DNA from 3 places in the Streptomyces sp. WP-1 genome. Region 3 is predicted to be linked to each of the others. Evidence: predicted binding sites of a transcription regulator. Region 3 holds the regulator's gene; each other region holds the start of a gene.
The links. Region 3 encodes HrcA, which represses chaperone genes, less so after heat shock. Its sites were predicted from a motif close to TTNGCACTCNGNNNNNCNGAGTGCNAA; they were not measured.

Region 1 (2,265 bases), 890 kb from region 3:
CGCCGGTCGCCTCGTCACCGTCGAGCTCCAGCTTCTCGAAGACCTGGGAGGCCTGGAGCAGGGCCACGCCGCCACCGGCGACGATGCCCTCCTCGACGGCCGCCTTGGCGTTGCGCACGGCGTCCTCGATGCGGTGCTTGCGCTCCTTGAGCTCCACCTCGGTGGCGGCACCGGCCTTGATGACCGCGACGCCGCCCGCGAGCTTGGCCAGGCGCTCCTGGAGCTTCTCGCGGTCGTAGTCGGAGTCGCTGTTCTCGATCTCGGCGCGAATCTGGTTCACGCGGCCGTTGACCTGCTCGGAGGAGCCGGCACCGTCGACGATGGTGGTCTCGTCCTTGGTGATGACGACCTTGCGGGCGCGGCCCAGGAGGTCCAGGGTCGCGTTCTCCAGCTTGAGGCCGACCTCCTCGGAGATGACCTCGCCGCCCGTGAGGATGGCGATGTCACCGAGCATGGCCTTGCGGCGGTCGCCGAAGCCCGGGGCCTTGACGGCGACGGACTTGAAGGTGCCGCGGATCTTGTTGACGACCAGGGTCGACAGGGCCTCGCCCTCGACGTCCTCGGCGATGATCAGCAGCGGCTTGCCCGACTGCATGACCTTCTCCAGGAGCGGGAGCAGGTCCTTGACGGAGCCGATCTTGGAGTTCGCGATGAGGATGTACGGGTCCTCGAGCGACGCCTCCATGCGCTCCATGTCGGTGGCGAAGTAGGCGGAGATGTAGCCCTTGTCGAAGCGCATGCCCTCGGTGAGCTCAAGCTCCAGACCGAAGGTGTTGCTCTCCTCGACGGTGATGACGCCTTCCTTGCCGACCTTGTCCATCGCCTCGGCGATCAGCTCGCCGATCTGGGTGTCGGCGGCGGAGATGGACGCGGTGGAGGCGATCTGCTCCTTGGTCTCGACGTCCTTCGCCTGCTCCAGCAGGGCGGCGGAGACGGCCTCGACGGCCTTCTCGATACCGCGCTTCAGGGCCATCGGGTTGGCACCGGCGGCGACGTTGCGCAGGCCTTCCTTGACCAGGGCCTGGGCGAGCACGGTCGCGGTGGTCGTACCGTCACCGGCGACGTCGTCCGTCTTCTTGGCGACTTCCTTGACCAGCTCGGCGCCGATCTTCTCGTACGGGTCCTCGAGCTCGATCTCCTTGGCGATGGAGACACCATCGTTGGTGATCGTGGGGGCGCCCCACTTCTTCTCGAGGACGACGTTGCGACCCTTGGGGCCGAGCGTCACCTTGACGGCGTCCGCGAGCTGGTTCATGCCGCGCTCGAGGCCGCGCCGCGCCTCCTCGTCGAACGCGATGATCTTGGCCATGTGAAGTGGTCCCTCCAGGACTGGGGGTGATTCCTTCGGACCGCGCCCGCGCCCGCGACGGACGGTTCGCCGGCCTGTGGTTCCTTGCCCCACGTGGCCTGCGGACCTCACCGACCCGGTCCTTCTTTGTCACTCTCACCTTCAGAGTGCTAACGCCAATGATTAGCACTCGGCATGCCCGAGTGCAAGGTGTGCCCGCGCAGCGGGCTCGTCGAGGGGGTGGCGGTCGGGTGACGGACGGGCGCAAGCGCCTTGGCCTCACCGGGGCCCGCGGGTGGCCGGGGTCAGCCGGAGGCGGACACGCGCGGGCACCCGGCCGCGGGCACGCCGAAGGGCCCGCACCCTGTGCGAGGTGCGGGCCCTTCGGTGGAGAAACGTTCAGACGGCGACGCGAACCATGTCGGCCTGCGGACCCTTCTGGCCCTGCGAGATCTCGAACTCCACTCGCTGGCCCTCCTCCAGGGTGCGGTAGCCGTCCATCTGAATGGCGCTGTAATGGACGAAGACGTCCGCACCACCGTCGACCGCGATGAAGCCGTACCCCTTCTCCGCGTTGAACCACTTGACGGTGCCCTGAGCCATGCCTAACTCCCCTATTACTGGCCCTTGCACAGATCCGCACTTCGCGGACCCGGGTCAGACCTCGCCCCCCAATGCGTCGGGGGCGTGCGCCGGAACGCGTCGACCGCGGCTGAATGTATCTGTCCAACTGCCCTCTGCAACAGGTCAATTGGACGAGAATTCTGGACGGGAACGATCCGGAATGTGGGGAGAATTCGCCCGAATTCAGGGCAAGTCGGGCCCCATAAAAGACGCAAAAGCCGCGGAATACCCGTGTATTTTGGCTGCTTCTTGTCGGGACCGCGGAAGAGAATCGAGGGCTTACCCTCGATCGCCGGAGGGCGCGTTCCCCAACTGTACCGCGCTCAATCACACAGAATTGCCCCCTCCGCTTC
Region 2 (2,265 bases), 2.0 Mb from region 3:
CCCACCCCTACCTGCCGGGGCTGTCCTACGAGGAGCAGAAGCACGAGATCTGCGACATGCAGGACATCATGCGGAAGCAGTTCGGCAAGCGCCCGACCGTGCTGCGCCCGCCCTACGGCAACTACAACCAGGACACCCTGGTCGCCGCCAAGTCCTGCGGCATCAAGTACGCCCCGATCTGGAACGAGGAGGTGTACGTCGACCACTGGGAGTTCCGCGAGGACGACCAGCAGCTGCGCCGGGGCGACATCGTCCTCACCCACTTCCGGGGCCGCAGCGACTGGGACGGCACGATGGTCGACGACATGCGCCGCTTCCTCAACAAGGTGACGCGCGAGGGGTACGCGGTGGCACGGCTGGAGGACTACCTGTGAGTCGGCCGCGGCGGTCGCGTCGGCCGCGGGGGGTGCGGTGAGGTGTCCGGCGGGGCGTCGGTGAGGCGGCGTGCGCGAGGCGCGGCCCCGGTGGCTGCCGGGGTCCTCGCCGCGGCACTGCTGCTCGCCGGGTGCGCCCAGCCCGTCGTACCCATCGAACGCCTCGGCAGGAAGGCGGCGGAGGGGGTGCGGCCGCACCTCCGGCCGCTCGCCGCGCCGCCGTCCCGCCGGCCCCTGCCCCCGGTCGTGGACCACGTCCCCACCCACGACCGGGTCGTCTTCCTCACCTACGACGCCACCGGCCGCGACCCCCGCCGCACCGCCGCGCCCCGCGGACTCCGCGTCCCGGTGACCCGGTTCACCCCCGGACTCCGGCCCCTGGCGGGGAAGCCGTACGCCGCCCAGCGCGCCGCGCTCTGCGCCCGCCGCACCCGGCTCCTGCGCCCGCCCCGGGGCTCGTACGACGCGACGACCCTGCGCGCGGCCGCCGACTGCGGCACCACGGCCGTCGTCCTGTGGCGCGCCACCCTCACCCCGACGGGCCTCATCTACCCCCGGGGCCCGCACCACCTCCGCCCGGGTGACATCGTCCGCCTCCTCCCGGAGACCCCCACGGCCCGCCTCCTGGACGCCATCCACGGACGAAACCTGACGGCGGCGAGGCTGGAGGACTACCTGTAGTCGATCCAGCCCGTCCGGCATCTGAAGACGGAGGCCGCAGGCCGACAGCGGGGCTCCGGGGGCGCCCAGCCCCTGGTACGGCACGCCCGGCACCGCCCGCCGACCCACGCTGCCGCACCTGCGATTTCGGCCGACGCGCCGCACGGCATTGGCACTCCGCTTGACCGAGTGCTAATCCCGGTCATAGTCTCGGCTCTGGCACTCCCCACTGGAGAGTGCCAACAAAGCGACGGGCAGATCCGGCACCCGCGACGACGGATCGACCTGGTCGCCACCTCAGACAGTTAACCCCGTGAGATCTCCGAAGGGGGAGGTCGGATCGTGACGACCGCCAGCTCCAAGGTTGCCATCAAGCCGCTCGAGGACCGCATCGTGGTCCAGCCGCTGGACGCCGAGCAGACCACGGCCTCTGGCCTGGTCATCCCGGACACCGCGAAGGAGAAGCCCCAGGAGGGCGCCGTCCTCGCCGTCGGTCCGGGTCGCTTCGAGAACGGCGAGCGCCTGCCGCTCGACGTCAAGGTCGGCGACGTCGTGCTGTACAGCAAGTACGGCGGCACCGAGGTGAAGTACAACGGCGAGGAGTTCCTCGTCCTCTCGGCTCGCGACGTGCTCGCGATCATCGAGAAGTAATTCACCCCGGGCAAACCTTTGCTCTGAGCTGCGCCCCTGGCCCCCGCGACCGATAACGAAGCCGGGCGTCCGGGGCGCAGTTCGTCTTTTACCCACAAGATTCCGAGAGGGCTCCCGCTGTCATGGCGAAGATCCTGAAGTTCGACGAGGACGCCCGTCGCGCCCTCGAGCGCGGCGTCAACAAGCTGGCCGACACGGTGAAGGTGACGATCGGCCCCAAGGGTCGCAACGTCGTCATCGACAAGAAGTTCGGCGCCCCGACCATCACCAACGACGGTGTCACGATCGCCCGCGAGGTCGAGATCGAGGACCCGTACGAGAACCTCGGCGCGCAGCTGGTGAAGGAGGTGGCGACCAAGACCAACGACATCGCGGGTGACGGCACCACCACCGCCACCGTGCTCGCCCAGGCGCTGGTCCGCGAGGGCCTGCGCAATGTCGCCGCCGGTGCCTCCCCGGCCGCCCTGAAGAAGGGCATCGACGCCGCCGTCAAGGCGATCTCCGAGGACCTGCTCGCCACGGCCCGCCCGATCGACGAGAAGTCCGACATCGCCGCCGTGGCCGCGCTGTCCGCCCAGGA
Region 3 (2,265 bases):
GGTCGTCCCGAAGGCCGCCTCGTCCAGTTCCACCTCGATCCGGATCATCGCGTCCTGGCCGCGCCGGGTGCGCGAGCGCGGCCCGCGCTGCGACGCCGTGCCGAAGAACGCGTCCATGATGTCGGAGAAGTTGCCGAAGCCACCGGCCCCGAAGCCGCCCGCGCCGGCGCCGCCGGACTGCGAGAGGGGATCCCCGCCGAGGTCGTAGACCTGCTTCTTCTGCGGATCCGACAGCACCTCGTAAGCGGCGTTGATCTCCTTGAACCGCTCCTGGGTCTTCGGATCCGGGTTGACGTCCGGGTGCAGCTCGCGCGCGAGCCGACGGAACGCCTTCTTGATCTCATCCTGCGACGCGTCGCGGCGCACGCCGAGAACGGCGTAGTAGTCCGTGGCCACTTACGACTCCGCCAGGATCTGTCCGACGTACCGTGCCACTGCGCGTACCGCTCCCATCGTTCCCGGGTAGTCCATGCGGGTCGGTCCGACCACGCCGAGCTTGGCAACCGCCTCGCCGCCCGAACCGTAGCCCACCGACACCACGGAGGTGGAGTTGAGTCCTTCATGGGCGATCTCGTGCCCGATGCGCACGGTCATGCCCGGATCCTTCGCCTCGCCGAGAAGCTTGAGGAGCACGACCTGCTCCTCAAGGGCCTCCAGGACGGGCCGGATCGTGAGGGGAAAATCATGTCCGAAGCGGGTGAGATTGGCGGTGCCGCCGATCATCAGCCGCTCCTCGTTCTCCTCGACCAGTGTCTCCAGAAGGGTGGAGAGCACCGTGGAGACCGTACCGCGATCCTCGTGTTCGAAGGCATCGGGCAGGTCCTCGACCAGCTTCGGCACATCCGCGAACCGGCGGCCCGCGACCCGGCTGTTGAGCCGCGCGCGCAGATCCGCGAGGGACGCCTCGCCGAAGGGGGCCGGGCAGTCGACCATCCGCTGCTCGACCCGGCCGGTGTCCGTAATCAGCACGAGCATCACGCGCGCCGGGGCGAGCGCGAGCAGTTCCACGTGCCGCACGGTGGACCGGGTCAGGGACGGGTACTGCACGACGGCGACCTGCCGGGTCAGCTGCGCGAGCAGCCGCACCGTGCGTGTCACGACGTCGTCCAGGTCGACGGCGCCGTCCAGGAAGTTCTGGATCGCGCGGCGCTCGGGCGCGGTCATCGGCTTGACGCCCGCGAGCTTGTCGACGAAGAGCCGGTAGCCCTTGTCGGTGGGGATGCGCCCCGCGCTGGTGTGCGGCTGCGCGATGTACCCCTCGTCCTCCAGGGCCGACATGTCATTGCGCACGGTCGCCGGGGACACCCCGAGGTTGTGCCGCTCGGTCAGGGCCTTGGACCCGACCGGCTCCTCGGTGCCGACATAGTCCTGGACGATGGCGCGCAGTACCTGAAGCCTGCGTTCACTCAGCATGGGCGCGCACCTCCAGCACGTGGTCCCCTCACTCCCGTGGTCGTCCCTCTTGTGTCCGTCTTGGCACTCTTCGCATGCGAGTGCCAGCGTTCCCCGGCCAGTGTACGGCCGTGGGGTACGCACCGGGCAAGGTCGGTGCCCTCGCGACCCCGGCTGCGGTTAGCGTCGCGGTGTGACGGTGACTTGGGAAGAGCACGGATGGGAGCGGCTCGCCGCCGGGGTGGGGCGGTGCCGGCTGCCGGGCTGGGACTGCACGGCGGGGCTGGTCCTGGGCGCGGGCACGGCGCTGATGGTGGACGCCGGGTCGAGCCTCGCGGAGGGGGCTCGGCTGCGGTCCTCGGCCGAGGCGCTCGCCGGTGGACGTGTGACCCATCTCGCGCTGACCCATGTCCATTTCGACCATGTCTTCGGGGCTCCGGCCTTCGCGGGGGCCGCGGTGTACGCGGCGGTGGGGGCGGACGGGGTGTTCCTGCGCGGGCGGGACGAGCTGCGGCGCGACGCCGTCCACCACGGGCTCCCGGCGGAGGAGGCCGAGGAGGCGGCGCTGGCCCTGGTGCCGCCCCGGCATCCGGTCTCCGGGGAGCGGACCCTGGACCTGGGCGGCGGGCGCCGGGCGCTGCTGGCCGACGTGGGCCCCGGGCACACCGCCCATGACCTGGTGGTCCTGGTGCCGGGCGACCCGGACGTGGTGTTCTGCGGAGATCTGGTGGAAGAGTCCGGGGAGCCCCAGGCGGGCCCGGACGCCGTACCGTCGCGCTGGCCGGACGCGCTGGACCGGCTGCTGGCGCTGGGCGGCGGGGACGCGCTGTACGTGCCCGGACACGGCGCGGTGGTCGACGCGGCCTTCGTACG

Region 1: the regulator HrcA is predicted to act here: its motif matches at 1,472-1,498, upstream of groL (chaperonin GroEL).
Region 2: the regulator HrcA is predicted to act here: its motif matches at 1,204-1,230, upstream of groES (co-chaperone GroES).

The regions. Positions count from the first base shown of each region.
Region 1 covers NZ_CP123923.1:4,441,354-4,443,618, reverse strand. Annotated here, with positions in the region: gene groL (chaperonin GroEL) at 1-1,309, opposite strand, end outside; gene QHG49_RS19460 (cold-shock protein) at 1,688-1,891, opposite strand.
Region 2 covers NZ_CP123923.1:3,366,664-3,368,928, reverse strand. Annotated here, with positions in the region: gene QHG49_RS14390 (polysaccharide deacetylase family protein) at 1-374, shown strand, start outside; gene QHG49_RS14385 (hypothetical protein) at 435-1,055, shown strand; gene groES (co-chaperone GroES) at 1,377-1,685, shown strand; gene groL (chaperonin GroEL) at 1,808-2,265, shown strand, end outside.
Region 3 covers NZ_CP123923.1:5,330,648-5,332,912, reverse strand. Annotated here, with positions in the region: gene dnaJ (molecular chaperone DnaJ) at 1-396, opposite strand, end outside; gene hrcA (heat-inducible transcriptional repressor HrcA) at 397-1,413, opposite strand; gene QHG49_RS23465 (MBL fold metallo-hydrolase) at 1,586-2,265, shown strand, end outside.